DNA from 3 places in the Kitasatospora sp. NPDC034533 genome. Region 3 is predicted to be linked to each of the others. Evidence: riboswitches for the same ligand, from Rfam matches in the RefSeq annotation. Region 3 holds a riboswitch; each other region holds the start of a gene.

Region 1 (6,921 bases), on a different contig from region 3:
TGGACGGCATCGGCCACCCGGGCGCCGCCCCGGCCCAGCAGCGCCGCTGATCCGGCGGCCGTCGGGCGCGCGCCGGTGGGTCGCCGCCGGTCAGTCCTTGAGCGCCGCCACCCGCTCCAGCCAGAGCCGGGTGAACTCCTCCAGGCCGACGCCCAGCTCACGGCGCATCAGCCGGTCGGTGCGGCCCTCCCGGTCCTCGCCCTGTCCGTCGGCCGCGCCGACGGCCCGGTAGAAGGCGACCAGCCGCTGGGGCCCGTGGTCGCGGGCGATCAGGTCGCAGGCCAGCCAGGACTGCTCGTAGGCCTGGGCGATGCCGGCCGCGCCGGCCGCGAAGTCCCGGTCGGCGGGCAGCGCGGTGGGCAGCTTCCCGGCGGCGACGTCCCGGGCCAGCTCGGGGGCGACCTGCCGCGCGGCGCGGCCGCTGTCGCGGTAGGCGGTCCAGTCGGCCGCGCCCTCGGAGAGCCACATCGGGGTCCAGGAGCGGGTGTCGGCCCTGGTCGCCACGTGGGTGGCCTCGTGGGTGACGACCACCTGGCGGCCGAAGTCGCTGAGCCGCCCGTACGCCTCCGGGTTGACCAGCACCCGGTCCGCCGGGGTGTGCCGGGGCGCGCCCGGGGCGGCCACCGTGACCGCCGCCATGCCCGCCCAGTCCTCCGGGTCGCCCTCCAGCAGGCGGGCGAACTGCTCCTGGGTGGCCGGCCGCTCCAGCAGCAGCCGCTGCGGCCAGGCCGCGCCCCAGACCTCGGTGACGGCGGGCACCGCCCGGTCCCCCACCGCGACCAGCTCGGCCGGGTCGGGGCCGTCGGCGGGCCCGACCACCAGGCAGTGCGCGCCCGGCGCCGAGCGGAGCGGCCCGAAGTCCCACGGCGCGGGCGGCCCGCTCGCGCTCTCCTCGCGCTCGACCCGCCAGCCCTCCCCCGCCCGGGCCAGCTCGATCCGGCGGGGGTAGACCACCGGGTACGCGTCGTACCCGGCGATCCGCACCACCAGGTCGGCGGCCGCGGTCACCCGCTCCGGACCGCCGGACCCGGCGAGCACCAGGTTGCGGTACTCCGCCCCGGCCACCGGCAGCCCGGCCCAGGGCGGCGCCGAGCCCGCCCGCCGCGCCAGCGCCCCGGCCACCCCGGCGCGCCGGTCCGCCGACCGGGCCGCGGGCACCGCCGCCGGAGCGGCCGGCGGCAGCGACAGCTGGGCCAGCCCGCCGGCGGCGAGCAGCAGCGCGCCGCGCCGGGACAGCGCGCGGCGGGGGGCGGGTATCCGCGGGGAGCCTGACGGCGAGGCGTTCAGAGCCGGACCACCCCGGAGACCGGCATCGCGGTGACGCTCTCGTAGCGGACCTTGGCGCCCGGGCGGGGGGCGTGCACGATCACACCGCCGCCGGCGTACATGCCGACGTGGTGCATGTCCCGGTAGAAGATCACCAGGTCTCCCGGTCGCGCTTCGGACAGGCTGATCCGCTGCCCGGCGTACGCCTGGGCCTGCGAGGTGCGCGGCAGGGTCACTCCGGCCTGCCGCCAGCTGTAGTACATCAGACCGGAGCAGTCGAACGCGTTCGGCCCGGTGGCCCCGTAGACGTACGGCGAGCCGATCATCCGCACCGCGGCGGCCAGCGCGGCGGCCCCGCGCTCGGAGGCGGGCGGCGCGGAGCCGAGGTCCAGCCGGTCGGTGCCGCGGGTGGCGCGCTGCTCGGCGTCGCGGGCGTCCTGCGCCGCCAGCCGGGCCCGCTCGCCGGCGCCCAGTCCGTTGAGCAGCTTCTGCGCCGCGGCCAGCCGCTGCTGGATCTGCTGCTTGCTGTCCGCGAGCGAGCGGCGGGTCTCGTCCAGCTCGGCGAGCTTGTCGGCCGCCTCGGTGCGGCGCTGGTCGAGCCGGCGCTGACGGGTGAGCAGCTCGTGCAGGGTCTCCTGCTGGCGGGTGGCGGCCTGGCCCATGGTGCGGGCGCGGGCGAGGTACCCCTCCGGGTCGGGCGAGAGGATCAGCTGGGCGGTCTGGGTCATCCCGCCGCCGCGGTACTCGGCCCCGGCGACCGTCGCCAGGTCGCCGCGCAGCTGGTTGAGCTGGTCCTGCGCGAGGGCGATCTCCCCCTGGAGGATGGTGGTCTCGCCCTGGAGCCGCCGCTGCGCCTCCTGGGCGGCGTTGTACTTCTCGGACGCCTGCTCGGCCTCGTCGTACAGCTGCTCCACCTGCGCCTTGACGTCCTGACGGTCGGTCGGGTCCGGGGTGCCGGGGGCGGCCTGGGCGCTGCCGCCGGAGGCCACGCCCAACGCGGTGGCGGCGGCCGCTGTCAGCACCAGCGCCCGGGCGAGCAGTGGGGAACGACGGTGCACGGGCATGGCGGCGGCGACTCCAATCCTGCGGCGCGGGCCCCCGCCGCCGCACCACTGCGGGCGGCCGTCGAGCGGAAGTCCGGTGGCAGACGTTAGCGAGTCCGGGCAAGCGAGTCCAAACCCCTCCCAACCCGAATATTCGCTCACTAATCGGACATCAGATCGACCCGCCCGCAAAAGCCGCAGGCCCGGCCTCCCCTCGGGGAAGACCGGGCCTGAGAGCGTCCGAGCGGGGATCAGACCCGCACGATGGAGGCCAGCGGCATGTTGGAGACCGCCTCGTAGCGCACCGACGCACCCGGCTTGGGGGCGTGCAGCACCTGGCCGTTGCCGGCGTAGATGCCGACGTGGTGGGCGTCGCTGTAGAAGATCAGCAGGTCGCCGGGCTGGGCCTGGGAGAGGTCGGTGCCGATCCGGGTGCCGGCCCCGGCCTGCGCCTGCGAGGTGCGCGGCAGCGACACGCCCGCCTGGTTGTACGCCCAGACCATCAGGCCGGAGCAGTCGAAGGAGCTCGGGCCGGTGGCGCCCCAGACGTACGGGCTGCCGATCTTGGAGGCGGCGTACGAGAGCGCGGCGGCACCGCGCGAGCTGCCCGCGGCCACCTTCACCGGAGCGGTGGTCGAGGGGGCCGAGAGGTCGCTGCGGCCGTTGTCGCGCGAGGCGCGGTCGGCACCGCCCTGCTGGGCCTGGGCGGCGTCGGCCTTGGCCTTGGCGTCCGCCGCGGCCTTCTGCTCGGCCTGCTGGATCGCCTGGCGCTCCTGCTCGGACAGCGTGTTGAACAGGTCCTGGGCGGCCTTCAGCTTGCTCTGGACCTCCTCCTTGGAGGCCTTCAGCTGCTGGGTGGTGGAGTCCAGCTCGGCGAGCTTGCCCTGGGCCTCGGTGCGGTCCTGGTCCAGCTTGCGCTGCTGCTCCTGGAGCTGCTTCAGCTGGTTCTTCTGGCTGTCCCCGGCCTGGTTCAGCGCACCGGCCTGGTTCAGGAAGGTGTCCGGGCTGGAGGAGAACATCAGCTGGACGGTCGGCGAGATGCCGCCGTTGCGGTACTGCTCGCCGGCGATCTCCGCGAGCCCGCCCTGGAGCTCGGTCACCTGGGCCTGCTGACGGGCCACCTGGTCCTGGAGGCCGGAGACCTGCTTCTCCAGCTCCTGCTGCTTCTCCAGCGAGGCGTTGTACTTCTCGGTCGCGACCTCGGCCTGCTCGTTGTACTGGTCGACCTGCTCCTTGACCTGTTCCTTGGTCGGCTGCGGGTCGGCGTGGGCGCCGGACTGCGCGGAGAGGGCGACGGCTGCGGCGGCGAGGCCGGTCATGATCGAGACGCGGGTGCGGCCGGCGGGCTTGGGACGACGATGGGACGCCACGAAGGCGGACTCCTTCTTCCTACGTCCGCCTACCGGGTGAGCTGACGGGTTCGGGCCGGAAGCATGCCCTACGACGCCTCACGGCCGCGCCGGCGGCCGACCTGGCGCCGATTCACCCCGGAGGAACGTGGTTCCCCGGCTCCGCTCCGCAGCGCCCCCGAACACTGGGCTCCCCTGTCGGGCAGTCGCTTCGACCTGCCCCGCTGCCTCGCGAACTCGGCGGAAACCACCGCCGCCACCCAGGCTGGGCGATCGACAGTGCGGTGGTTCGGAGCACGACCCTAGTAACTGAACCGTGATCCGTTCAAATCCTTGTCAGAAAAAAGACAGAAGATTACCCAAGTTCTTTTGTGAAAATGACCGATGGTGACCACTGACGCACGCAAGGCTGATCGGTTCTCAGCATGTGGTCACAAAAGGCGCGGAAAACCCGAACGCCACCCCCGGGCGGGGGTGGCGCTGGTCACAAGGGCCGCGGGAGCCCCTCGGGCATGTCGGCCCGTCAGACCCGGCGGATGGTGTTGATGGGCATCGCGTCCGCCTTCATCACCTTCACCACGTCACCGGTGTGCGGCGCGTGGACCACCATGCCGTTGCCGATGTACATCCCGACGTGGTGCATGTCGGAGCCGTAGACCACCAGGTCACCCGGCTGGGCCTGGTCCAGCGAGGGCACCCGGGTGCCGTAGTGGCCCTGCTCCTGCGAGGTGCGCGGCAGCGAGACGCCGGCCTGCCCGTACGCCCAGACCATCAGGCCCGAGCAGTCGAAGGTGGTCGAGCCGGTGGCGCCCCACACGTACGGCGAGCCCTGCTTGCTCATCGCCTTGGACACCGCGGTGGCCGCGTAGCCGCTGGCCGCCGGCAGGCTTCCCAGGTCCACCCGCTCGCTGCCGCGCGAGGCGCGCTCGTCCTGCGCCTGCTGGGCCCGCAGCGCGGCACGGTCGGCCGCGCTGAGCGAGTTCAGCAGGTCCTGAGCGGCCTTCAGCTTGGCGTTGACGTCCGTCTTGGCCTGGTTCAGGTCCTTGGTGGTGGTGTCGAGCGAGGCGAGCACCGCGGCCGCCTCGGTCTTCTCCTGGTCCAGCCGGCGCTGCTGCTCCAGCAGGTTCTTGAGCGCCTCGGCCTGACTGGTGCTGGCCTGCTGGATGGTGGAGGCCTTCTCCAGGTAGCCGGAGGGGTCGGAGGAGAGCATCAGCTGGACGGACGCGTCGATGCCGCCGGTGCGGTACTGCTCGCCCGCCACCTCGGCGAGGCCGCCCTGGAGCTGGGTCATCTCCTCCTGGCCGCGGGCCACCTGGTCCTGGAGCTGGTCGGCCTGCTTGCGCAGCTGGTCGGCCCGCTCCTTGGCGCCGTTGTACTTCTCCGCCGCCTGCTCCTGCTCCTGCTGGAGCTGGTCGATCTGCGCCTTGACGTCCGACGTGTTCGGCTGCGGCGCGGCGTGCGCCGCCACCTGGGCGGAGAGGGCGACCGCGGTCGCAGCGGCAGCGGTGAGCACGGAGATCCGCGCGCGGCTCGGCTGCTTGGGACGGCGGTGGGTGGCCAAGTGACCGGCTCCTTCTTCCATCGGACTCACCTGATCGGACTCACCTGATGGGATGAGATTCCGGAAAATAGGTTTGACACCTGACCCTAGTGAAGTTCAATCCGTTCTGCCACTCCCCCAAAGGCGTGAACTCCGGTCACCCACACTGACTTCACGGAAACCCCACCGGGCCCCCGGACCCCTTCCGACCAGGCGTTCCCACGCCCGGATCCGGCCTCAGGGCCGGGCCAGCCGGTTCAGCAGCAGCACCGAGGCCACCGGGCGCGCGCCCGCCTTCCGCACGCCCTCCGCGACCTCCCGGTCGGTGGACACCACCACCACCGGACGCCCCTGCGGCTCGGCCCGCACCAGACGGCGGATCAGCTCGTCGGCCGTCTCCCCGGTCCGGCTGAACCGTACCCGGACCCCGCGCGGCGGCGCCATGATCACCGGGACGTCCAGGTCCTGCCCGTCGAACACGCAGGTGACCTCCGCCTGGGTGCGCTGGGCCAGCATCGCCAGCCCGCCCAGCAGCCGGATCCGCTGCTGCTCCAGCGGAAGCGTCGGATAGCCGGTCTTGGTCACGTTGTAGCCGTCCACCACCAGGTGCACCTGGGGGATCGCCAGCAGCTGGTCCAGCAGCGCCGGATCGTCCTCGGCCAGCCCGCGCCGGGCCACGTCGTGCGGCGAGGCCGCCCCCGGCACCACCGCCTCCACCAGGTCCGCCGGACGGATCTGGGAGACCGGCAGCGCCAGCTCCCGCTGGAGCCCCTGGGCCGACTGCAACACGGTGTCCAGCAGCAGCCGCAGCCGCATGTCCTCGACGCTGCGCCCCTCCCGGGCCGACCGGCGGCCCTGCTCCGCCGCGTTCTCCAACTCGGAGACCCGGTGCCGGAGCCTGCGCGCCTCGCTCTCGGCCGCACCGCGCTCCGCCGCGGCCTGCGCCCTCGCGGCCTCCAACTCGCCGGTCACCCGGCGGGCCTCCGCCTGCGCCCGGCGGGTGTCGCTCTCCAGCGACCGCACCTTCCGGCGCAGCGACTCGGCCTCCTTGCGGACGCCCTCGAACTCGGCCCGCTGCCGGTCCAGGTCCGCCCGCGCGGAGGCCCGCAGCTCGGCCAGCTCGGCCTGGAGCTTCTCCACCAGCCGGGCCGCCTCCGCGGCCGCGTCCTCGGCACCGGCCCGCTCGGCCTCCTCGCCGGCCTCGGTCACCAGCCGGCTCCAGCCCGCCGAACGCACCAGGTAGGCGGCGGCCGCGACGTCCATCGGATCGGCGGCGCTCGGGACGGTGCCCGCCTCCAGCGCCTTCACCAGGTCCGGCTGCCCCAGCCGCAGCCGCTCCGCTATCCGCACCCGGAAGGCCGGCTCCGCCTCCAGCGCCGCCGCCAGCGCGGTGGCCGCGTACTTGGCCCGCCGGGCCGGGGTGAACTTGACGTACTGGCGCAGGCCCTGCGGAAGCTCGGCCGACGGCAGCCCGCCGAGCGCGTCCGAGGCCAGCCCGACCACCCGCCGGCGCACCCCCTCCGGCAGCGGCCGGTCGAGCTTCTCGACGACGCGCTCCGCCTCGGGGCCCGTGGAGCCCTCCACCGCCCCGGCCCCCTCGGCCGGGGCCTCGGCCGCAGCGGGCTGAAGCCCCTGGGCTTCGCCGGGCTCCTTCGCTGCGTCCACCACGTCCTCGGCTCCGATCCTGGTCCAGCGGGGTACGGCGGCGGCCGCCCCTGTCGTC
Region 2 (6,921 bases), on a different contig from region 3:
TCGGCGGTGACCTTCTCGCCGGTGTCGGACAGCACGACCCCGTTGTGGATCCACTGCCAGATCTGCGAGCGCGAGATCTCGGCGGTGGCGGCGTCCTCCATCATGTTGAAGATGCCGACCGCGCCGATCCCGCGCAGCCAGGCCTCGATGTAGCGGATGCCGACCTGGACGGCGTTGTGCAGCCCCACCCGGGTGCAGCTGCCTCCGGCGCCGGCGATGTCGAGCAGGTGGGCGGCGGTCACCGGCTCGGACGGGCCGGGGTTGTCCTTCTGGTTCGGCCGCTCGCCGAGCACCGCGTCGAAGGACGCCCGGGCGATCGGCACCAGGTCGGGGTGGGCGACCCAGGAGCCGTCGAAACCGTTTCCGGCCTCCCGGTCCTTGTCCGCCTTGACCTTCTCCAGCGCGGCCGCGTTGACCTCGGGGTCGCGGCGGCTCGGAATGAACGCGGCCATGCCGCCGATCGCGTGGGCGCCGCGCCGGTGGCAGGTCTGCACCAGCAGCCGGGTGTAGGCGGCCATGAACGGCGAGGCCATGGTGACGCCGTTGCGGTCCGGCAGGACGTAGTGCGCGCCGGCGTCGCGGAAGTTCTTCACGATCGAGAACAGGTAGTCCCAGCGTCCGGCGTTGAGGCCGGCCGCGTGGTCGCGCAGCTCGTAGAGGATCTCGTCCATCTCGAACGCGGCGGTGACGGTCTCGATCAGCACGGTCGCCCGGACGGTGCCGTACGGGATGCCGAGTTCGGCCTGGGCGTGGGTGAACACGTCGTTCCACAGCCGGGCTTCGAGGTGGCTCTCCGTCTTCGGCAGGTAGAAGTACGGGCCGGAGTTGGGGTCCTCGGCGCCCTTCGCCAGCAGCCGGGCGGCGTTGTGGAAGAAGTAGAGGCCGAAGTCGACGAACGCGCCGGCCACCGGGGTGCCGTCGACCAGCAGGTGGTTCTCGTCCAGGTGCCAGCCGCGCGGGCGGACCACGACGGTGGCGAGTTCGGCGGCGGGCTTGAGGGCGTAGGCCTTGCCGGCCGCACTGGTGAAGTCGATCCGGCCCTCGAAGGCGTCGATCAGGTTGACCTGGCCGCTGACCACGTTCTCCCAGGTCGGGGAGGTGGCGTCCTCGAAGTCGGCGAGCCAGACCTTCGCGCCGGAGTTGAGCGCGTTGATGACCATCTTGCGGTCGGTCGGACCGGTGATCTCCACCCGGCGGTCCTGGAGGGCGCGGGGCGCTTCGGCGACCTTCCAGTCCCCGGCCCGGACGGCGGCGGTCTCGGGGAGGAAGTCCAGCGTGCCGGTGGCGGCGATCTCGGCGCGGCGGGCCTTGCGCCTGGCCAGGAGTTCCTGCCGGCGTTCTTCGAAGGCTCGATGGAGCCCAGCGACGAAGGCGAGCGCCTCCGGAGTGAGCACCTCCTCCGCCCGGTGGACGCGAGGACCGGCGACAGTGACGGCCGGAGCGACGGGGGAGGCGCCGACGGGCCCCTGATCTGCAGCCATGGGCAGGACACTCCTAAGACGGTTGAACCTGGCGAAGGGAGCTCCAGTGGGAACTTCCTCGGGGGAACTTCCACGATCCGGACCCGCCTACCGGCGAGTTCGATTCTGTAAAGTGGAGAGTAGTTTCCGCGATACAGAATTTCAACGGTTTGTTGAAGAGATCGCCGGGACTCTACTCCTCCCCGACAGCGAAGGGAACGCCGGTGGCCGCGACCCCCGACCCAGCATCGACGACAGGCACCAACCGCGCGAGTGGCGGCGTGCAGTCCGTCGAGCGCGCCTTCCAACTCCTGGAGGCGCTGGCCGACTCCGGCGGCGTGGCCACGCTCAGCGAGCTCTCCACCAGTTCCGGCCTCCCGATGCCGACCATCCACCGGCTGGTTCGTACCCTCGTCCAGCAGGGCTATGTCCGCCAGGACACCGCGCGCCGGTACACCCTCGGTCCCCGGCTGATCCACCTCGGCGAGACGGCCGGCCGGCTGCTCGGCAGCTGGGCCCGCCCGTACCTGGCCGAGCTGATGGAGGCCACCGGCGAGACCGCCAACCTGGCGGTGCTGGAGGGCGGCGAGGTGGTGTACGTCGGCCAGGTGCAGTCACGCCGCTCGATGCGGATGTTCACGGAGGTCGGCCGACGGGTGCAGCCGCACTGCACCGGCGTCGGCAAGGCGCTGCTCGCCCAGTTGCCCGAGGACGAGGCACGCACCGTGCTCGGCCCCAATCCGCTGCCCGCGCACACCGAGTACACCGTCACCGATCCTCAGGAGCTGATGCGCCAGCTCGCCGAGGCGCGCGAGCGCGGCTACGTGGTCGACGACCAGGAGCAGGAGATCGGCGTCCGCTGCATCGCGCTCGCCGTCCCGGGCGCGCCGACGCCCACCGCGCTGTCCGTCTCCGGCCCCGAGGCCCGCATCCGCGCCCTGGAGGAGCAGGCCGGGGCCGCCTCGCTGGTGCCGGTGATGCACCAGATCGCGGCCCGGCTGGGGCAGGTCCTCGCGCCCTGACGCCGCGTCAACCTCTCTTGACTCCCCTCGCCGGCGCACGTGGTCACGTCGGTGCGCCGCGTCATCCGTTCGGGCGGACGACGGGCGGGTTGTCACCCGGCGACGGCGCCGGCTCCGCCACCCTGGTGCCGACGCGGCCCGCGACGGCGCGGGCTGCCGGGACGCGAGGACAGGGTGAGCGGGGATGGAGCAGCAGGACCGGGACGTGCGGGGCCAGACGGCACAGGGCGCCGAGGTGCGGCGCGGTGAGGGTCGGAGCCGTGAGGGTCGGGTCGGTGAGGGGCGGGGCCGTGGCGGTCGGGACGGTGGCACGCGGCGCGCCCCCGGGAGAGGCGGGGGCTTCGGCGGCGCCGGACTCGTCGCGGCCGTGGCGGCGGGGTGCGCGGTGACGATGCTGGCCACCGACCCGTCCTGGGCGCTGCGGCGGCCCGAGCCCCGGCCCGCGGTGGAGGTCGTCGTGCCGGGCGCACCCGGTGCGTCCACCCTGCCCGCGCCCACGACCTCCGAGGCCACCACCCTGCCCGCGCCGGTGACACCCGGGGTCTCCGAGGCCACCACCCTGCCCGCGCCGACCGCCGACCGCCCGTCCCGCGCCGACCTGGAGGTCGTCCGGCTCGACCCGGACGCGGCCGCCCCCGGCGGCACCACCACCGTCCGCGCCTTCGTCGGCAACCGAGGCCCGGGCACCACGGCCTCCCCGTTCACCGTCCTGGTCACCCTGCCCAAGGGGGTCACGCCCGAGGGCCCGTACTTCCCGTCCGACTGCCGGGTGCTCGGCCGCAACCGCGACCAGGGCCGCGTCGTGCGGTGCTCGTTCGAGCCCGGGCTGCGGGAGGGACGCAGTGCGACGGCCCTCGTCCCGGTCCGGCTCGACCCGGAACTGCCGGTGGGAACGCTGGGCGGGGGCTCGGTCGAGGCGCACGGCGCGGACGACCCGGACGAGAGCAACAACCGGCAGCCGTTCGACATCACGGTCGTCGCGCCGGCCGCCGGCTCCTGAGCCGCGCGGTCCTGCCGGTGGGCGCTCGCCGCCGACCGCCCACCGGTGGACGGCCCCGCCCCGCACCCGCCGCCGAGCGGTCGGGGATCGGGGGGCGGGGATCGGCTCTACCGGCTCGGGGTGGCCGGGGTCCGCGTCGGCGTCGGGGTTCCGGCGGCGGCGACCACCAGCTGCTGCGCGGCCAGGTCGTGCCAGGTGCCGTCGAGGTCCTGCCAGAAGCCGAACTGGGTGTACGTCCCGGCCGGCAGGGTGCGCGCGGCGCTGGTGAGGTCGAACCCCTCCGGGCAGATCCGCACGTCGGACGCGTGACCGGGGAAGTCGAGGTTGTTGCCACGGGCGTCGCGCACGCCCACCCCGACGGTCTTCGCGGTGACGCAGTCCGAGGAGTGCAGCCCGAGCGTGGCGGCCGCAGCCTTGCCCGCGACCATGGCGGCGGGGGCCAGGCGGTCCTGGGTGACGGCCGGCGCGGCGGCTACGTGGACACCGGTGGCGGGCTGAGCACCGGTGGCGGCCTCGGCGCCGGTGGTGGCCTGGGCACCGGTGATGGACGGCAGCCCGAGCAGGCCCGCGCCGCTGAGGGCGAACGCCCCGGCGGCGGCGAGGACCGCGTTGCGGCCGCGGTGGGACGGACGGGCGTGGCGCGGTGCCCGGCGGCGGCCGGGTACGAGCGCGGGCCTGCGCGTGGAGCTCTCGGGCGTGGACATGCGGTCACCTCGGCGACGCCTGCGAGGTGAGCTGTCGGGTTCGGGCTGAGGTCGCCCGGCCGCCCGGGGAGCGGCTTCACCCCTAGCCGCGGCCCGCACGCGGGAGCGTACGGGCCGGGCGCTGACCTTGGTTCCCCCGCTCCCGTCCGCTGTGGTACTCGGTGGCCCGCCGACGGGTGGACAGGACTCGGCGTCCCGGCGACGGGGTCCGCGAGGGCGGACGACCGTTGCAGGCTAGGCGGGCCGTCCGTGAACGGACAACTCGGCCCGGCCGGTTGTCGCGCAGGTCACAGTGGTGTCGATCAACGACGCCGGATCGCAGTCGAGTTGATCGAGTTCCGGGAGCGGGAGGGGCCAGGAGGGGAGGACGTCGGGCCGAGTCCGCCGCGTGTGGCTCGGCCTGAGTCCGGTCCGGTCAGCCGAGCCAGGCGTCGACCTGGCTCTCCGCCTCCGGCGCCCAGGCGAGCTTCATGTGGTTGAGACCGCTGAGCAGCCGGGTGCCGCCGACCGTCGCGATGCCGGTGGTGTCCAGCGCGCTCGCGGTGAACACCAGGCCGTCGCTCGGCCCGCGGTTCTCGTTGAGCACGCCCGGGATGTCCGCCGACCCGCCCGCCAGCAGGTAGGTGCGCACCGAGGCCGGGATGCCGGCCTGCCGCAGCGGCGCGATCAGCGAGCCCGCGTCGATCGCCGCCTGGATGCCCTGGCCGGAGGTGTAGAAGCCCTGGCCGCCGTAGTAGGTGGTCCACCAGTCCTGGGCGGTGGAGTCCACTCCGTAGGTGCCGTCCCAGCGGGCGAGCAGTTGGCGTTGGCCCGGGAAGCAGTCGTGTCCGCCGCTCGGCAGGACGCCGAGGCAGGGCTGCGCGGTGTACGTGCCGTAGCAGGTCATGTAGAGGTGCGGGGACGGCGCGTTGGCGGTGCCGCCGCAGGCCGGCCAGGTGGCCAGGTCGAAGTCCCAGCCGTGCGCGTACACGTAGTCGAGCCCGCCGTTCGGTCCGCCGAGGGTGATCAGGCGGCGCACGTCACCCGCGTAGGACCTCCCCCAGGAGGGCTTCACCGAGGACACGTACGCGCGGGCGGCGACCTCGCCCTTGCTCCACGCCACCACGTCGACCTGGGAGACCCCGAGCCGGTCCCGGATCAGCGCGACGGCGTCCCCGACGGCCTGCGCCTGGAGCAGGTTGTCTCCGTGCTTGTGGGCGAAGCCGATCGCGAAGACCCGGTGGCCGGTGCCGGACAGGTACTGGGCGAGGCCGGTGGACGGGCAGCTCGCGGCACCGCAGGCGCCGCTCTCCCCCGGGTTCGCCCAGGCGCGGTCGGCGTTGTCGTTGGCGCCGTGGACCAGCAGGACGGGGGTGGCCTTGCCGCCGGTGTCCCAGCCGGTGGCGGAGTAGAGCAGGAAGCGGGCGGAGGAGGGCCGACCGGTGCCGAAGTACGTCCGGCGGGCGCCGTCCTGGTCGCCGCGGCCGTCGGACGGGAACTGCTCGGTGCGGAAGCCGGGCGTGGCGTCGAGGTAGCGCTCGACCTTGGCCCAGCCGTTGCCGGGGGTGGGGAAGGTGGCTTCCAGGGTGAGGGGCGCGGTGGTGGCGGTGTTCGCGGTGGTGGCGGTGGTGGCGGTGTTCGCGGCCTGGGCGGCGGTGGGGGTGCCGAGGAGGGCGGCGGCCAGCACCAGGAGCACGGCGGCGAGGGCGGTGGGGGCGCGCCTCGTCGGGGCGGGGCATGTGGGGGTGCGTCTCATGGCCGGACGCTAGGGCCGCCGACCGGCCGTGCCCATGTGCCGGTCGCACATCCCGACGGCCGGGCGGTGGCGGACCGTACCGTGGCGAGCACCTGACCGAGTGCGCCCGGTCGGATAAATTGGAAGTCTGACATCGTCCGCAGTGCACAAGAGCGGCGAGCCCGACCGGAGGCTCGCCGCGACCTCACAGGAATGAGGACCCGCCCCACCATGACCGCGTCCCTGCCCGCCTTCGCCGGCCGCACCTACCTCTTCCGGGCCGACAACGGCGCGGCCTTCCGCAACACCTACTCGGCCGACGGCACGCGGCTGCGCTGGGAGGGCCTCGGCGAGTCCGCGGGCCAGTGGGAGGACGTGCGATTGCACGTCGCCGAGGTCGCGCCGGAGGTCTACTTCGTCAGCTGGACCGAGCAGAGCGGGATCACCGTCAGCCACGTCATGGACCTCGGCAAGCTGACCGTCCGGGCCTTCTGGACCTTCGAGGGCGAGGGCGGCCGGGTCGGCGAGTTGCACACCGGGACGCTGGAGCGGGTGGCCTGAGCGGCGGGACCGCTGGGCGCGAGCCGAACGGTTCCTGAACGTACGAACGACGGACCGAACCCCGGGGCTGTGGCTTCCGGGGTTCGGCCCGTTTCCGCTTCGGTCCGCTCGGCCCGCTCGGCCTGTTCCGGCTGTTCGGAGGGGCTCCCGCTCAGACGGGCTGGCCGGGCACCTTGAGGTGCTGGGAGAGCCACTCCAGCGAGGAGGGCAGCAGGGCGCTCCAGGTCTCGAAGTTGTGGCCGCCGTTCTCCAGCATGCTGTACGAGACCTTCATCGGGCTCTGCACGGCGTTGACGAAGGACTCGGTCTCCTGGCGGTAGTTGCCGTCGCCCTTCTTGGTGCCGGCCAGCAGCACGGACACCTCCGGCTGCGGCAGGTTCTGCAACCGCCACATCAGGTTGGCCTCGTCGCGGCGCTGTTTGCTGCCGCCGAACAGGTCCCCCGTGGTCGGGTCGTCCGC
Region 3 (6,921 bases):
CGGAGGGCCTGGAAGCGGAGTGACGGAGGCGGGCTCAGGCCGCCGCGGCGGTGTCCTCCGGGCGCCGCTGCGGGGGGACGAGCTCGCCGATGGCCTCGCCGACGAGGACGACGAGTTCGGCGAGGCGCTCCAGGTCCAGGTGGTCGGGCAGGTCGGCCAGCGAGACGACCCGCTCGCCCGCCGGTCCGGCCACCGCGAAGACGTCGATCGGGCCGAGGTGCTTCTCGGCGGTGTCCACGAGGGCGGCGACGTCGCTGGGGCGGCGGACGTCACCGCAGACGCCGACGACGGGGCAGCCCGGCCGGTCGAGTTCGGCGGCGAGGTCCTCGGCGACGCCGACGTGCTGGTCGGCGATGAGCATCCCGGCGGCGCCGGCCGCGGCGAACCGGCGGGCGAGTCCCGCGCCCGACCCGCCGTCGAGGACCGCGATGACGACGACTGATCCGCTGACCCGCATGGTCTGCTCCTCCCTGTGGGCGACACCGCACCGGCGCCCACGCGTACTGCGGAGGATCGTAGGCAGGGACTGACCCTCCGCAACAGGGATTACCCCTCAGGTGACCAGGCTCACGCCCGCTTCCTCTCCAAGAGCCGTCCAAGAGCCGGACAAGAGCCGTCCACCGGGCGGCCACGGACTGTCCATGGCCCGTCAACCGGCCGGTCCACGGGCCGTCCACGGAGAGCCGGCGCCACGGACGGGAACGGCGGCGGGGGAGCGGCGGCCCGCCGGAGCGGGGCGCGCCCGTCGCACCGGATACGGTCGGTCCATGCCAGCTCAGCCCGACCCCGCCCGGCCCGCCACCACGCCCTCCGCCACGCCGCCCGGCGCCCCCGCTCCGCAGCTGTTCACCTGGGAGTTCGCCGCCGATCCGTACCCCGCCTACGCCTGGCTGCGCGAGCACGCCCCGGTGCACCGCACCACGCTGCCGAGCGGTGTCGAGGCCTGGCTGGTGACGCGGTACGCGGACGCCCGTCAGGCGCTCGCGGACAGCCGGCTGTCGAAGAACCCGGCGCACCACAGCGAGCAGGCGCACCGCACCGGCCGGGTGGGCATCCCGGGGGAGCGGCAGGCCGACCTGATGACCCACCTGCTGAACATCGACCCGCCGGACCACACCAGGCTGCGCCGGCTGGTGTCGAAGGCGTTCACCCCGCGCCGGGTGGCCGAGTTCGAGCCGCGGGTGCAGCAGCTCACCGACCGGCTGATCGACGGCTTCGCCCGGCGCGGTTCGGCGGACCTGATCCACGAGTTCGCCTTCCCGCTCCCCATCTACGCGATCTGCGACATGCTGGGCGTGCCGGCCGAGGACCAGGACGACTTCCGCGACTGGGCCGGGATGATGCTGCGGCACACCAAGCCGGGCCAGGGCGGCGGCCAACGCGGCGGCGTGGGGCGGGCGGTGAGGCGGATGCGGGCGTACCTGCTGGAGCTGATCCACCGCAAGCGCGCCGACCTCGGCGACGACCTGATCTCGGGTCTGATCCGGGCCAGTGACCACGGTGAGCACCTGACCGAGAACGAGGCCGCGGCGATGGCCTTCATCCTCCTGTTCGCGGGCTTCGAGACCACCGTCAACCTGATCGGCAACGGCACCTACGCGCTGCTGCGTAATCCGGAGCAGCGCCGGCTGCTCCAGGAGTCGGTGGCGCGCGGCGAGAGCGGGCTGCTGGAGACCGGGATCGAGGAACTCCTGCGCTACGACGGGCCGGTGGAGCTGGCGACCTGGCGGTTCGCGACCCGTCCGCTGAGCATCGGCGGAGTGGACATCCCGGTCGGCGACCCGGTGCTGGTGGTGCTGGCCGCGGCGGACCGCGATCCGGCCCGGTTCGCGGACGAGAACACCCTCGACCTGGCCCGGACGGACAACCCGCACCTGGGCTTCGGGCACGGCATCCACTACTGCATCGGCGCTCCGCTGGCCCGGCTGGAAGGGCGGACGGCGCTGGCCACACTGCTTTCCCGGCTGCCCGATCTGCGGCTCGCGGAAAGTCCGGAGAACCTGCGCTGGCGAGGCGGTCTGATCATGCGTGGGCTGCGCGAACTGCCGGTGGAATTCAGCCCGGAGAGCCGCTCTCCGCACGCCTCTCCGCACGCGCTTCCGCAGGGTCCTACCGTGACTCCGGCGAGCGCCGATCACGTCGGCGGCACGCCGTCGGTCAACTCCCGTACGGGGTATGAAGGCTGACCAATCCGGACATAACGCCGCAGTCGGTAGGCGAATGGGCACGCGCCGTAATGCTGGTGTGATATCGGCGATATGAGCTTGTGATTGGTCTGAAGATCTGTCTACTCTCCTGGGGTTCGCAGCTGCGGACCCCGAGCGCGGAACGCCGAATCCTGCCCGCCGTGCCACGGGAAACCGACCAGAACCCTGGGCAGGGGCGGGGGAACCAGGTTTGTTGCCGTCCCCACGGCTTGGGGTGAAGCCGCCCGAGCGGAATCGTTTCCGCACACGGCGGCCGGGCCACCTCCCGGTCCGAACCCGACAGCTCACCTCGCAGGCGTGCGGAGAGGGACCTCTTCATGCTGTTCGTTGGAACTGGCCGCCACCGTCGTCGTACCCAGGCCGAGAAGGCCATCGCCGTCGCCGGTGTGGCCGGCGTCGGACTCGCGATGCCGCTCCTCACCGCCACCGGCGCCTCCGCCGCCCCGGTCTCCACCTGGGACGCCGTCGCCCAGTGCGAGAGCGGCGGCAACTGGAGCATCAACACCGGCAACGGCTTCTACGGCGGCCTCCAGTTCACCTCCAGCACCTGGAAGGCCTACGGCGGCACCGTCTACGCCCCGCAGGCCAACCAGGCCAGCAAGGGCCAGCAGATCGCGGTCGCCGAGAAGGTCCTCGCCTCGCAGGGCCCCGGCGCCTGGCCGGTCTGCTCCAAGAAGGCCGGTCTGACCAAGGGCGGCTCCCCGGCCTCCGTCGACACCTCCTCGGGCGGCAAGACCCAGACGGCCCCCAAGCCGCAGGCCCCGAAGCCCGCCGCCAAGCCGGCCGAGAAGCCGGCTCAGCAGCAGGCCCCGAAGCCGGCTCAGAAGCCCGCCGCCAAGCCGGCCCAGCAGGCCGCCCCGCAGCAGCAGACCCAGCAGACCCCGGGCTTCTCCGGCAAGGCCGGCTGGGACGCCGACGCCAAGGTGTACTGGTACCAGAACAACGGCGCCTGGTACTGGACCAGCCACCAGAGCGTCTACCAGCAGTACGCCGGCCAGGCCGCCGCCCAGCCGCAGTACGCCCCGCAGGCCGCCGTGCAGCCGGCTCCGCGGGCCACCGGCCACGACTACACCGTCCGCGCCGGTGACACCCTGTCGACCATCGCCACCGCCCAGGGCGTGTCCGGCGGCTGGCGCGCGCTGTACGACCAGAACCACGCCACCGTCGGCGGCGACCCGAACCTGATCCTGCCCGGCCAGGTGCTGCACCTCGGCTGATCCGGCGTCGGGCCGCCGTGCCCGAGCCGAGGTCGGGCCGCCGTGCCCGACGGCGACCCGCCACGCCCGGCGGCGCGTATCGCGACCCGCGGACGAAGGGGACCGGCCTACCGGTCCCCTTCGTCCGCATTCGCCCGTCCCAGGGGGACAAGCTGGGACAAGCAGGTGAACTACCGGTGGGTAGAGGGGCCACACGCTGAGACGGAACCGAGGCCGAGGTGGTCCCGGGAGCCCGGGCGGTTAGGCTCTGGTCGTAACGACTCCGCAATCGTCCTGCTGACTGCACCCCGTCAGACCGGACCCCTGCTTCCGCAAGGAGATGCCTCGTGCCGTCCATCGATGTCGTCGTAGCCCGTGAGATCCTCGACTCGCGCGGCAACCCCACGGTCGAGGTCGAGGTCGGCCTCGACGACGGCAGCACGGGTCGTGCCGCTGTCCCGTCGGGTGCCTCCACCGGCGCCTTCGAGGCCCTGGAGCTGCGCGACGGCGACAAGAACCGCTACTTCGGCAAGGGCGTCGAGAAGGCCGTCCTGGCCGTCATCGAGCAGATCGGTCCGGAGCTGGTCGGCTACGACGCCACCGAGCAGCGGCTGATCGACCAGGCCATGCTGGACCTGGACGCCACCCCGGACAAGTCCTCGCTCGGCGCCAACGCCATCCTGGGCGTCTCGCTGGCCGTCGCGCACGCCGCCTCCGAGGCCAGCGACCTGCCGCTGTTCCGCTACCTGGGCGGCCCGAACGCCCACGTCCTGCCGGTCCCGATGATGAACATCCTCAACGGCGGCTCGCACGCGGACTCCAACGTCGACATCCAGGAGTTCATGATCGCCCCGATCGGCGCGGAGTCCTTCTCCGAGGCCGTCCGCTGGGGCGTCGAGGTCTACCACACCCTCAAGGGCGTGCTGAAGGAGCGCGGCCTGTCCACCGGCCTCGGCGACGAGGGCGGCTTCGCGCCGAACCTGGACAGCAACCGCGAGGCCCTGGACCTGATCGTCGAGGCCATCCAGAAGGCCGGCTACGTGCCCGGCCGTGACGTCGCGCTGGCCCTGGACGTGGCCTCCTCCGAGTTCTACGAGGACGGTGCCTACCAGTTCGAGGGCAAGGCGCTGACCTCCACCGAGCTCATCGAGTACTACGCCGAGCTGGTCGACGCCTACCCGCTGGTCTCCATCGAGGACCCGCTGGACGAGTCGGACTGGGACGGCTGGAAGGCCATGACCGTCCGGCTGGGCGACAAGGTCCAGCTGGTCGGCGACGACCTGTTCGTCACCAACCCGGCCCGCCTGGCCCGCGGCATCGAGACCGGCACCGCCAACGCGCTGCTGGTCAAGGTGAACCAGATCGGCTCGCTGACCGAGACCCTGGACGCCGTCGAGCTGGCCCAGCGCAACGGCTACCGCTGCATGATGTCGCACCGCTCCGGTGAGACCGAGGACGTCACCATCGCCGACCTGGCCGTCGCCACCAACTGCGGCCAGATCAAGACCGGCGCCCCGGCCCGCTCCGAGCGCGTCGCCAAGTACAACCAGCTGCTGCGCATCGAGGAGATCCTCGACGACGCCGCCGAGTACGCCGGCCGCGGCGCCTTCCCGCGCTTCCGCTCCGCGGAGTAACGGGCACCGCCGCTCCACCGGGCGGTGAGCACGTACGAGGGCCACGCGCTCCGGTGGCGCACGCCTGACCGGTGCCCCGCCGTTCACCCCGTAGGGTGGACGGCGGGGCACCGTCGCGACCAGGAGGGGATACGGGAGATGGCTGGCTGGAGGATCCCGGGCTTGGCGGCCCGGCCCCGGTTCACGAGCCGGGCGACCGTCCTCGTCCTGGTGCTCTGCTCGCTGGTGGCGATCCTCGCCTACCCGACGCGGCAGTTCATCTCCCAGCGCGCCGAGATCTCCGCCCAGCGGGCGAAGGCCGACCACGCGCGCCAGCAGGTCGAGCAGTTGCGCCGGGAGAAGGCCCGCTGGCAGGACCCGGAGTACGTCAAGGCGCAGGCCCGCGCCCGGCTGCACTACGCGGTGCCGGGGGAGACCCCGTACATCGCGGTGGACCCGGCCGGTCAGGCCGCCCGGCCCTCCGCGCCCGCCACCCCCGCCGCCGGCGGTTCGGCGAAGGCCGCCAAGCCCTGGTACACCAGCATCTGGGACTCGGTGGACGCCGCCGACACCGCCGCGGCGGCCCCCGCCCACCCCCTTCCGCTCCCACCGTCCTCCGTTGGAGACACCTCCCCCCATGACCACTGAGAACCACCCCACCGTCTCCGACGCCGACGTCGCGGCCATCGCCGCCCAGCTCGGCCGGGTGCCGCGCGGCCTGCGCGGCGTGGCGCACCGCTGCCCCTGCGGCAACCCGGACGTCGTGGAGACGGCCCCCCGGCTCCCGGACGGCACGCCGTTCCCCACGCTCTACTACCTGACCTGCCCCAAGGCCGCCTCGCTGATCGGCACCCTGGAGGCGGAGGGCGTGATGAAGGAGCAGACCGCCCGGCTCGCCGAGGACCCGGAGCTGGCCGCGGCCTACCAGAAGGCGCACGAGGACTACATCGCCCGGCGCGACGCGATCGAGGTGCTGGAGGGCTTCCCGAGCGCCGGCGGCATGCCGGACCGGGTGAAGTGCCTGCACGTGCTGGTCGGCCACTCGTTGGCGGCCGGCGAGGGCGTCAACCCGCTCGGCGACGAGGCGATCGGCATGCTGGAGGACTGGTGGGCCAAGGGCCCGTGCGTCTCCCCGGCCGAGGTCGAGGCCGCCGGTGAGCGGGTCGCCCGCAACCGCGCCAAGGAGCAGGACCACGAGGCGGTGATCGCCGAGAAGGCGCGCAAGAGCGCCGAGCGCGCCGCGAAGAAGCGCGCCGCCGAGGAGGCCGCGGCGGCGGACTCGGCGGCGGAGGCGGCTGGGCGGGAGTCGGAGTGACCATGACCCGCGTGGCCGCGATCGACTGCGGCACCAACTCCATCCGCCTGCTGGTCGCCGACCTCGACCCGGAGACCGGGGAGATCACCGACCTGGACCGCCGGATGATCGTCAACCGGCTGGGCCAGGGCGTGGACCAGACCGGCCGGCTGCACCCGGACGCGCTGGCCCGCACCTTCGCGGCCTGCCGGGAGTACCAGGAGATCATCTCCGGCTACGGCGTAGGCCCCGAGCGGGTCCGCTTCGTCGCCACCAGCGCCTCCCGGGACGCCGAGAACAGCGACGAGTACGTCAAGGGCGTGCGGGACGTCCTGGGCGTCGAGCCCGAGGTGGTGAGCGGCGAGGAGGAGGCGCACCTGTCCTTCGTGGGCGCCACCAAGGAGCTGGCGGGCGGTCAGTTCCCCGGTCCGTACCTGGTGTTCGACCTCGGCGGCGGTTCCACCGAGTTCGTGCTCGGCACGGACGACGTGCGGGCGGCGCGCTCGGTGAACATCGGCTGCGTGCGGCTCACCGAGCGCTACTTCGCAGACGCCGAACTGCCCTCCGCGGAGCAGATCGAGGCCGCCCGGGCGCACGTGCGCGCCGAGCTG

What was found. Region 3 has a riboswitch for cyclic di-AMP ahead of ACZ55U_RS11215 (LysM peptidoglycan-binding domain-containing protein). Riboswitches for the same ligand answer to the same signal wherever they lie in the genome.
Region 1: it holds a riboswitch for cyclic di-AMP, as region 3 does, so the genes downstream of both, ACZ55U_RS07880 (C40 family peptidase) here and ACZ55U_RS11215 (LysM peptidoglycan-binding domain-containing protein) in region 3, are expected to answer to the same signal.
Region 2: it holds a riboswitch for cyclic di-AMP, as region 3 does, so the genes downstream of both, ACZ55U_RS31610 (hypothetical protein) here and ACZ55U_RS11215 (LysM peptidoglycan-binding domain-containing protein) in region 3, are expected to answer to the same signal.

Annotation. Positions count from the first base shown of each region.
Region 1 is NZ_JBVITE010000007.1:131,128-138,048, forward strand. It holds gene ACZ55U_RS07865 (glycosyltransferase 87 family protein) at 1-50, shown strand, start outside; gene ACZ55U_RS07870 (hypothetical protein) at 91-1,158, opposite strand; gene ACZ55U_RS07875 (C40 family peptidase) at 1,284-2,330, opposite strand; gene ACZ55U_RS07880 (C40 family peptidase) at 2,561-3,679, opposite strand; cyclic di-AMP (ydaO/yuaA leader) riboswitch at 3,690-3,843, opposite strand; gene ACZ55U_RS07885 (C40 family peptidase) at 4,182-5,219, opposite strand; gene ACZ55U_RS07890 (NYN domain-containing protein) at 5,436-6,782, opposite strand.
Region 2 is NZ_JBVITE010000063.1:27,688-34,608, reverse strand. It holds gene aceB (malate synthase A) at 1-1,481, opposite strand, end outside; gene ACZ55U_RS31620 (IclR family transcriptional regulator) at 1,685-2,482, shown strand; gene ACZ55U_RS31615 (hypothetical protein) at 2,874-3,482, shown strand; gene ACZ55U_RS31610 (hypothetical protein) at 3,590-4,186, opposite strand; cyclic di-AMP (ydaO/yuaA leader) riboswitch at 4,202-4,350, opposite strand; gene ACZ55U_RS31605 (esterase/lipase family protein) at 4,602-5,921, opposite strand; gene ACZ55U_RS31600 (phenolic acid decarboxylase) at 6,132-6,461, shown strand; gene ACZ55U_RS31595 (alpha/beta hydrolase) at 6,613-6,921, opposite strand, start outside.
Region 3 is NZ_JBVITE010000011.1:136,738-143,658, reverse strand. It holds gene ACZ55U_RS11230 (nucleoside triphosphate pyrophosphohydrolase) at 1-23, shown strand, start outside; gene ACZ55U_RS11225 (SDR family NAD(P)-dependent oxidoreductase) at 35-457, opposite strand; gene ACZ55U_RS11220 (cytochrome P450 family protein) at 768-2,186, shown strand; cyclic di-AMP (ydaO/yuaA leader) riboswitch at 2,353-2,519, shown strand; gene ACZ55U_RS11215 (LysM peptidoglycan-binding domain-containing protein) at 2,525-3,424, shown strand; gene eno (phosphopyruvate hydratase) at 3,751-5,037, shown strand; gene ACZ55U_RS11205 (FtsB family cell division protein) at 5,176-5,664, shown strand; partial or broken gene ACZ55U_RS11200 (DUF501 domain-containing protein) at 5,636-6,163, shown strand; gene ACZ55U_RS11195 (Ppx/GppA phosphatase family protein) at 6,334-6,921, shown strand, end outside.